Regions from separate parts of the Paraburkholderia agricolaris genome, predicted to be linked through region 1. Evidence: riboswitches for the same ligand, from Rfam matches in the RefSeq annotation. Region 1 holds a riboswitch; each other region holds the start of a gene.

What was found. Region 1 has a riboswitch for cobalamin ahead of GH665_RS10010 (HoxN/HupN/NixA family nickel/cobalt transporter). Riboswitches for the same ligand answer to the same signal wherever they lie in the genome.
Region 2: another riboswitch for cobalamin. It lies ahead of GH665_RS33890 (TonB-dependent receptor domain-containing protein); the one in region 1 lies ahead of GH665_RS10010 (HoxN/HupN/NixA family nickel/cobalt transporter).
Region 3: another riboswitch for cobalamin. It lies ahead of cobG (precorrin-3B synthase); the one in region 1 lies ahead of GH665_RS10010 (HoxN/HupN/NixA family nickel/cobalt transporter).
Region 4: another riboswitch for cobalamin. It lies ahead of cobW (cobalamin biosynthesis protein CobW); the one in region 1 lies ahead of GH665_RS10010 (HoxN/HupN/NixA family nickel/cobalt transporter).

What each region holds. Positions count from the first base shown of each region.
Region 1 is NZ_QPER01000001.1:2,212,975-2,215,173, forward strand. Features, by position in the region: gene GH665_RS10005 (DUF2946 domain-containing protein) at 1-58, opposite strand, end outside; gene GH665_RS10010 (HoxN/HupN/NixA family nickel/cobalt transporter) at 263-1,318, opposite strand; cobalamin riboswitch at 1,354-1,499, opposite strand; gene GH665_RS10015 (alpha/beta fold hydrolase) at 1,836-2,199, opposite strand, start outside.
Region 2 is NZ_QPER01000002.1:2,818,173-2,820,371, forward strand. Features, by position in the region: gene metE (5-methyltetrahydropteroyltriglutamate--homocysteine S-methyltransferase) at 1-782, shown strand, start outside; cobalamin riboswitch at 851-1,052, shown strand; gene GH665_RS33890 (TonB-dependent receptor domain-containing protein) at 1,401-2,199, shown strand, end outside.
Region 3 is NZ_QPER01000002.1:1,771,716-1,773,914, reverse strand. Features, by position in the region: gene cbiE (precorrin-6y C5,15-methyltransferase (decarboxylating) subunit CbiE) at 1-735, opposite strand, end outside; cobalamin riboswitch at 820-998, shown strand; gene cobG (precorrin-3B synthase) at 1,082-2,199, shown strand, end outside.
Region 4 is NZ_QPER01000002.1:2,048,915-2,051,113, forward strand. Features, by position in the region: gene cobW (cobalamin biosynthesis protein CobW) at 1-1,075, opposite strand, end outside; cobalamin riboswitch at 1,271-1,550, opposite strand; gene GH665_RS30515 (cobalamin biosynthesis protein) at 1,700-2,161, shown strand; gene cobO (cob(I)yrinic acid a,c-diamide adenosyltransferase) at 2,158-2,199, shown strand, end outside.

The DNA of each region.
Region 1 (2,199 bases):
TCAGGATCGCAAGCAATCCGAGCAGGTTGCCAATCTTCAGGAGGCGCGAGCGAAACATGCTGAGGACGGAGCACGCAGACAGGTAAGAGCGAGGCGCTGATTATGCCACGCGGCTATTCAGCCAAAGATACAAGGTTTCACATGTCCAATGTAGCGCTATTACTAATTTTAATGTGGGGTTACAACCGGCTTACGAGTGTGTGAGGTCACGCGTTCAATGCGGTCAGTCCGCTCGAATCCAGAGGCGGACTGACGCGTGCCGTTAGCGGCTTACTTCCAGTTCGTCGAAACGCTTTGCCCGATAGATCAGGACTGATGTAACCCAGCTGAGAACGAAGATGCCGATGATGATGTAGCCGAGGGTTCCGAAATTATCATTGAGCGTGCCGATGGCATCCCACACCGGACCTTGCAGCTTCAACTGGTCGGCGATCAGCCCCAGCGCTTCGATACCGCCGATCACAACCGCCACGATGACCGACACCAGCGTGATGGTCATGTTGTAGTAGATTTTGCGGATCGGTTTCAGGTAGGCCCAGCCGTAGGCGCCTAACATCAGGTGTCCGTCAAGCGTATCGATCAGCGACATGCCGGCGCTGAACAGGACGGGAAACACCATGATCGCCCACGGAGAGAGACCCCTGGACGCCTGGGTTGCGGCGATCCCGAGCAATCCGATTTCGGTTGCCGTATCGAATCCCAGGCCAAACAGGAAGCCCAGCGGGTACATGTGCCAGCTGCGCGTAATCAGGCGGAACAGCGGGCGAAAGAGCCGGGACAAAAACCCGCGATCCGCCAGCAGCATGTCGAAATCGTCTTCGACATATTTGCCGCCGCTTCTGACGTGACGCCACGCGCTATAGATCGACTTGAGAATGATCAGATTCATGAGCGCGATCGCGAACAGAAACAGCGCCGACACCAGGGTTCCGACGATTCCGCCAATTTCCTTGTAGTGATCGAAACGCGTTTGCATGGCGGACGCAGTAATCGCAACGGCGACGGACGCGAGCACGACAACCGTTGAATGGCCAAGCGAAAAGAAGAAGCCCACTGCCACAGGCCGCTTCTTTTCCTGCATCAATTTGCGCGTGACATTGTCGATTGCGGCGATGTGATCGGCGTCGACGGCATGACGCAATCCGAAACCATAGGCCAGCAGCGCGGTTCCGAGCAGCAGCGGATGGTTGCGGAATGCCACGACGGCCCAGATCCACGCGAGCACGTTGATCGCGATTAACAGGCTGTAGATACCGAAGAGCTTGCTTCGCACCTCCGTACTCGAGTCACTGAAAACTTTTGCAAACTGAGAAATCATCGGTTAGGTCCTTGGGAGGAGCGCGTCCCATTTGAGGTAGAAGCAGGGCGACAAGAGGTCTGACTCCCGGTTCGGCAATCGTGAAACTGCCCAACCGGATACAGCGGCGCGACCGTGCCGGATTCTCACCGGCTTCACTTTCCGTCCTGACAAGGTGATGCCTGACGCTTATACAATGCGCGCGCGTCGAGCGGCAAGTATGGTTTGTGTCGTAATCGATATTCGTGCATCCCGCATCCGCTTTTGTCTGAGAGTTTGAGAAACATGCACAAGAGTCATGCCACCTTCGATCCAAACAGCCGGAGAATGCCGTTGCCATGGGGATTTCAGCCGATCCTGCAAACGATCCCATGTGCTGCCGGCATGCACCTGTCTGGCGCAACATGCGCAACGGCTGGGCCTGGGCGTCATGGCGGTGCATGCGGATGCAGAATCGTTTACGCCGGGGCGCTTATCCGGCATCCGCAAGACGGTTCGCCGCGAGGCAAACGCACAAGGGCGGGCAGCACCTCGGTCTTCATTGCCCGGTAGCCGTTCTGACGAACTCGGCCAGGTCGCGATTGAAACGATCGGGTTCCTCAATAAACGGCGCGTGGCCTGATTCAGCGTACACCTTGCTGACGATGCGAGGATTGAGCGCGGTGGCGCGGGCAAGCGTCGCGTGGGTATCGACCAGCGAATCCTTGCCGCCGTAGAGGAAGAGCAATGGCACATGCGCGTTGCCGAGACCCTCAGCGGCGAACACCGTCATCGTAGGGACTTCTCTTTGCATGTCCCAGGACGCCATCGCGGCGTTGGCGAGCAGCCGGGCGAATGTGTCGGCATCTGGCCGCCGGTTGAAGCAAAGTCCGACAAAGCTGCGCTCGCCGTCGAGATGCGTC
Region 2 (2,199 bases), on a different contig from region 1:
TCTGGGGGTATGCGCTCACCGAAAACGGATGGATCCAGAACTACGGCTCGCAATGCGTCAAGCCGCCGATCATTTACGGCGACATCTACCGGCCCGAGCCGATGATCGTGGACGCAGCCTGTCATGCGCAGTCGTTGACCGACCGCCTGGTGAAAGGCGTACTGACCGGACCGGTCACCATGCTCGAATGGTCGTTTGTTCGTGACGACCAGCCGCGCTCAACCACGGCGCTCCAACTGGCGCTCGTCATTCGCGACGAAGTCGTGGACCTCGAAAAGGCCGGCATCCGCATCATTCAGATCGATGAGCCCGCCTTCCGCGAGGGCTTGCCGCTGCATAAGGCGGATTGGTCCGACTACTTCGACTGGGCGACCCGGGCCTTCAGGATTTCAGCGGGCGGCGTCTCCGACGCCACGCAGATCCACACCCATATGTGCTACTCGGAGTTCAACGACATTCTGCCGTCGATCGCCGCGCTGGATGCGGACGTGATTACGATCGAGACATCCCGCTCTTCGATGGAGTTGCTCGACGGCTTCGGCGAGTTCGCCTATCCGAACGGAATCGGACCCGGCGTATACGACACCCATTCGTCGCGCGTGCCGAGCGTCGAAGCCATGCAGCGGCTGCTCGAACGCGCATGCGAGGTCATCCCCGCCGAGCGTCTGTGGGTCAACCCCGACTGCGGCCTGAAAACCCGGGGCTGGCCGGAGACGGAAGCCGCCTTGTCCAACATGGTGCTGGCCGCCAGGGCACTGCGGCAAAGGCTCGCAACCCAGTAAGCCAGACGTAATAACAACAGGAAGCGTACCGCCAACGCCGTAGTGATTGACGGCCACCACGACGCATCGGTACGCTTCGCGCTGATGGTTCCCGTTACCGGGATCAAAAGGGAACGCAGTACGAGCAGCCATGCTCCGAATCTGCGGCTGCCCCCGCAACTGTAAGCGGCGAGTCCGTGCCATTCATGACCACTGGAGCAGAGCACCGGGAAGGTCGGCACGTGACATTGACCCGTGAGCCAGGAGACCTGCCATCGAACCGAGGTCTGCGCAGCCGCACCGGGCGGGGTGTCCCGATGTGCAAGCACCGCTCTTGAGCGGTCGCCCGCTGCAAAGACAGCCCAAGCCTCAGGATCTGTCATGTCCACTGCTGTTCAACCCGGTTCCCTACAAGGGGAACCTCGCGCTGGCGCGTCATCGCCATTGATAGCGCTTTCGCCGCCTTCAGGATTGCCGCCTGGCCTGGCTCGTTCGTCCCCTATCGCATGAAGCGCTACGACGAACTGGAAGCCTGTTGCGCCAGACGTTAAACCTTTGAACGCGGCTAAACGGCCTGCTGGCCCCCTAGCCCCGTAGCCCTCTACCCACAGAAATCTGCAAGAACGAACACATCTCATCATGAAGTTCCGCCAACTCATCATCACCTCCGCCCTGACCGTCTCGGCATGGCAGGTTGCACAGGCCGCGGACGGCACGTCGTTGCAGCAGCCGGAGCAGACTCCGGCAGAAACCACGCTGCCGAATATTCTCGTCAGCGGCGACACGCAACATCTGCCGCAATCGTTCGACCGACGCTTCGCCACCACTCAGGTCCTGACGCGCGCCGATCTCGACCGTCTGTCGCCAGCCGATCCGAGTATCACGCAGGCCCTCGCCACGCTGCCTGGCGTCACCATTTCGCAAAGCGGCGGACCAGGTTCTTCCGCCGCGGTCAGCATCCGGGGCTCGTCGGCCAGTCAGGTCGCGGTGTTTATCGACGGCATCCGGGTCGGTTCCTCGACCACCGGGCAAGCTGCGTGGGCCGATCTGCCAACCTCCGCGTTCGACCGCGTCGAGGTGATCTCGGGACCGGCGGCCGCCTCGTTCGGCGCGGACGCGATGGGCGGCGTCATACAGTTATTCACCAACCATGCATCCAATCAGCCGAATCGGACCACGGTCTCGGTAGGCGGCGGTTCGAACAAGACCTTCGACACACAGCTCCGCACGTCGGGCAGTATCCCGTCCACGGGTCCGCTCTCCGCACTCTCGGGGCTGACCTACTCGCTCGGCCTGCACGACTACAACACTGCCGGGATCGATGCGACCCAGCCGTACGCCTATGGTCACGAGGACGGCCGCAATCCGTACCACGCGCAGGACGTGGACGCGCGACTCGGCTACGCACACGACAACTGGTCGCTCTCCGCGTTCGCTC
Region 3 (2,199 bases), on a different contig from region 1:
CGCGAGGCGCGCCAGCGTGATCGCGCGGACGTCGCGCTTGGTCAACTGGCCGTCGTGGCGAAAGGCGTCGTCGGGCAAGCCGGTGGTCAACGGCAAACGCGGCGCGCCTTCCGTTGCACGGCATTCAAGCGCGACCAGGTTCAGCGCCGCCACGTCGCCCGCGGACCACTGGTCGGCGCGTCCGTCGATACACCGCTCCAGGTCGCCGCCCAAATGTTCCAGCACGCTCATCCGGGTCGCGCCGAAACCGCGCGCGTTCAGCAACTCAGCCAGCGCTGCGGGTGTACGCCCGTCAGCGCTCAAAACGAACACGCGTGCGCCGTCGTACAAATGGGCATTCAGCGCCGGCAATGGCCGCCCCACTAGCGAAACCGTGGCCACATCCTGCAACGGCCAGCCCAGCCGTGCAGCCGCTAGCGATAGCGACGACGGCGCCGGCAGCACCCGCAATTCACCGGTCGGCAATTGCCGCGCCAACGTGGCGCCGACGCCGAACAGCATCGGGTCGCCACTCGCCAGCACACACACGGGCCCACCACGCTCCGCCAGCAAAGGTGCAAGATCGAACGGCTTCGGCCATGCCGTCCGGCGCGCAGCCAGACGCCTGGGCAGCATCGCCAGATGACGTTCGCCGCCATAAACCACCGACGCTTCCAGCAAAGCACGCCGCGCGGGCCGCCCCAAACCGGCGAAGCCGTCATCGCCTATGCCCACCACAGTCAGCCACGCCGGCATGCATCCATCCTCATTCTGTATCGTCAAATATTGCGCTGTGCCACGCCGGTCAAAGCGTCCAGCCTCGTTGTGCTGTTCGAAAAAAGGCATAATACAGCCGCCGGTGCCCTTCGGGGCCGAAGAGGGAACACAGTGTCGCTGTGGCTGCCCCCGCAACTGTATGCAGCGAGTCCGCCTGCGCTGCGCGCCACTGGTTCGACCGGGAAGGCGGCGGCGGACGATGACCTGCCAGCCAGGAGACCTGCCGGCCAGACTGTTCGTGCCAGCCACCATCGGGCGGGGTGTACCGATGCCGCAGCAATGCCCGTAAGGGCGGCGCTCGGGCCATCGCGCGACGCTCAACCCGGTGTCCGTCTTGAATCAAGCTTCGCCCTCCACTGTTTTACCCGACGCGGCGCTCGCGCTGCGGCCTTCGGCGTGTCCGGGGCTGCTGCGCATCGTCGCCGCGCGCGACGGTGGGATCTGCCGGATCAAACTGCCCGGCGGTGAGTTGAGCGCCGCACAGGCCATCGCGATCGCCGAGGCCAGCACGCGGCATGCAAGCGGTGTAATCGAGCTGACCAATCGCGCGAATCTGCAGGTGCGTGGCGTGCATGCTGTACAAGGCGGGCATGAAACGGCACTGATCGCGGCACTCGTCGACGCGGGCCTTGGACCGGCTGTCGGACCGATTCCAGCCAACGCTGCGGTAGATGCTGCCAGTTTGCTGCTCGCGACTTCGGCGGACGACGTGCGCAATGTGATGGTGAGTCCGACTGCCGGGCGCGATCCATTTGCACTGTTCGACACGCGGCCCCTTTGCACCGAACTGCTTGCCTTGCTGCAAACCGAAGCGCGTTTCGCGGCGCTGTCGCCCAAATTCGCGCTATTGCTCGACGGCGGCGAGCGCCTTGCGAGAGTCGATCATCCGCACGATGTCTGGCTGGCGGCGACGCAAGCCGATGACGGCGTGCGATTTGTGTTCGGCTTGGCCGGTTGCCCCGCTGGAGAGACGAACGCGAAACCTGGCGCCCTCGGCGCCGTACTGCCTACGCAGGTCACCGGCCTGGTTCGCGCGCTGCTGCATACGTTCCTCGATCTGGCCGCCGCCGATGCCACGCGCATGCGTCATCTGCTTACCGCGCATTCCATCGACGCCGTTTTGCAGCACGCTCGTCAGTACATCGATTTCCCGCTGTCACGCGACGCGTCGCTCGCACACTGGCAACGCGGCACGCCTGCCGATGCCACGCTGCGGCTCGGCGCGCACGCTCAACGCGTCGTGGGCCTGCAGCACGCGGGCGGCCAACCGCCTCTCGGACGCCTCGACGCCGCCACCTTGCACCGCCTCGCCAAACTCTCCCAACAGCACGGCAACAGCACGCTGCGCATCACGCCCTGGCAAAGCGTCCTGCTGCCCGATATCGCAGCAAACCATGCGGCCGCCGTGCTCGCGGAAATGAACGCGCTAGGTCTCGCCTGCGA
Region 4 (2,199 bases), on a different contig from region 1:
CTGCGACGCCCAGGGCGGCGTCGAGTGCCTGTTGCAGCGCGGCCTGGTCGAGGTCTTCGCCGATCAGCACGAAGCGGCTTTGCAGACCTTCGCCCACTTCCCCGGCTTGCCAGCGGCGGTCGAAGTAACTATCGAAACGACGGCCCACGCCCTGGATCACGAGGCGCATCGCCGCGCCCGGCAGCGCAGCGAAACCCTTGACGCGGTAAATCGTGTTCGTTTCGACCAGCCCTTGCAACGCGGCGATCACCGCCTCACGCGACGAAACATTCGCCTGCACCACCACCGAATCGAACTCGTCATGGTGGTGATCGGCGTCGTCAGCCGAACCATGGTGATCGTGGCGCAAGTGGATCGTTTCCTCCGAGGCCGCTTCGAGACCCAGCAGCGTATGCAGGTCGAGCTGGCCCATCTGCGCGCGTACGATCTTCACCTGCGCCGGAATTTCTTCACGAATAAGCGCTTCGACCGAAGCCTGATGCGATTCGTCAAGCAGGTCGGTTTTGTTCAGAATCACCAGATCGGCCGCCGACAATTGATCTTCGAACAGTTCGTGCAGCGGCGATTCGTGATCGAGGTTTGGATCGGCCTTGCGCTGCGCGTCCACCGCAACCGGATTGTCGGCGAACTGGCCGCTCGCCGCGGCCGGCCCGTCAACCACGGTAACGACCGCGTCGACGGTAAAGCTATTCTTGATCTGCGGCCAGTTGAAAGCCTGCACGAGCGGCTTCGGCAACGCGAGACCGGAGGTTTCGATCAGCACGTGATCGATCTGCTCGCGGCGCTCCACCAGCTTTTCCATCACCGGGAAAAACTCTTCCTGCACGGTGCAGCACAGGCAGCCGTTCGCGAGTTCATACAGTTGGCCTTCGGTTTCGACGCCGTTTTCATCGCAGCCGATGCCGCAACCCTTGAGGATTTCCCCGTCGATGCCGAGTTCGCCGAACTCGTTGACGATCACCGCGATGCGCTTGCCGCCCGCGTTCTGAAGAATGTGCCGCAGCAGCGTGGTCTTGCCGCTGCCGAGAAAACCCGTGACGATGGTGACGGGAATCTTGCGCATTTGAATTTGCATCGTGAGGTCCATCCGTAGGAGTTGCAGGTGCACGCCGGCGCGTTTGCGCGTTTTGTCTGTATCGGTCATGCAAACGGGGCCGCGCCCTGCAGGCAATAACGATAACAATGGCAAAACACGGGGACGAACAACGGCGTTGCCGGGGCAACAGAAAACAGAAATGCGGTCATGAACGCACCGCCGCATCCCCGCGGGGTCGTTCTTCGTCGTCTGGCCGGTATCCGGGCTGGCGAAAGCGCCGCTTCCCCTTCCCGGACGAGTGGTTTCTCGTCCAGTGGTCATATGCCGACGCGGCCTTGCGCGTGGACATCGAAGCCGGCTCCGCGGCGCCAGACAATCAATCTGGAACCGCATTTCGCTTACCGTTGCGGGGGCAGCACAGGTTAGCCCGGTCCATGGCAGGTGGGCACCCTGTTTCCCGTTTAACTGCATGCGCACGAGCGCGCACACGAGCACCAAAGTGCGTGCGAGTTTAGGCCGAGAGCCCCATGCCGTCAAGGAAACACGGGGTGTAGCAGGGCCTTTTCGCCATGCCGGCGCGACCTGCCGTGTGCTATTGTATGCGCGCGTTGGGTGCCCGCCCCTACGGGCCGCCTGGACCACCGCAACTCTCGCAGACCCTTCATGAAAACACTCAGCATCGGCATCGGTTGTCGCTTGCACAGTTCGGCTGAGCAGATCGAAGCGGCTGTGCGCGCCACGCTCCGCTCGCATACATTCGGCGAAATCGCTGCGATTGCCTCGGTCGACACCAAAGCCCACGAAGCCGGTTTGCTCGAATTCTGCACACGCCACGCGCTGCCGCTGAAGTTGTTCAGCCGCGCGCAAATTGCGGCGATATCCGTGGACGATCCGTCGGCGGCGGTGCGCGAACATCTCGGCATAGACGGCGTCTGCGAGCCATGCGCGCTGCTCGCTGCGGCCGGCGCGTTCGATGTGGCCGATGTGGCCGATGCCCACAACACGCGGCTGCTCGTGCGTAAAACCGTACACAGTGGCGTCACGGTGGCGATAGCCTCCTCGGGCAGCGCCCAGGCCGTCGGCGAACAGACAAATAACGACTCTCCAGAACAGGACCTGCAATGAAGACCGATCCCGAATCGCATCAACGCATGACCGAACGC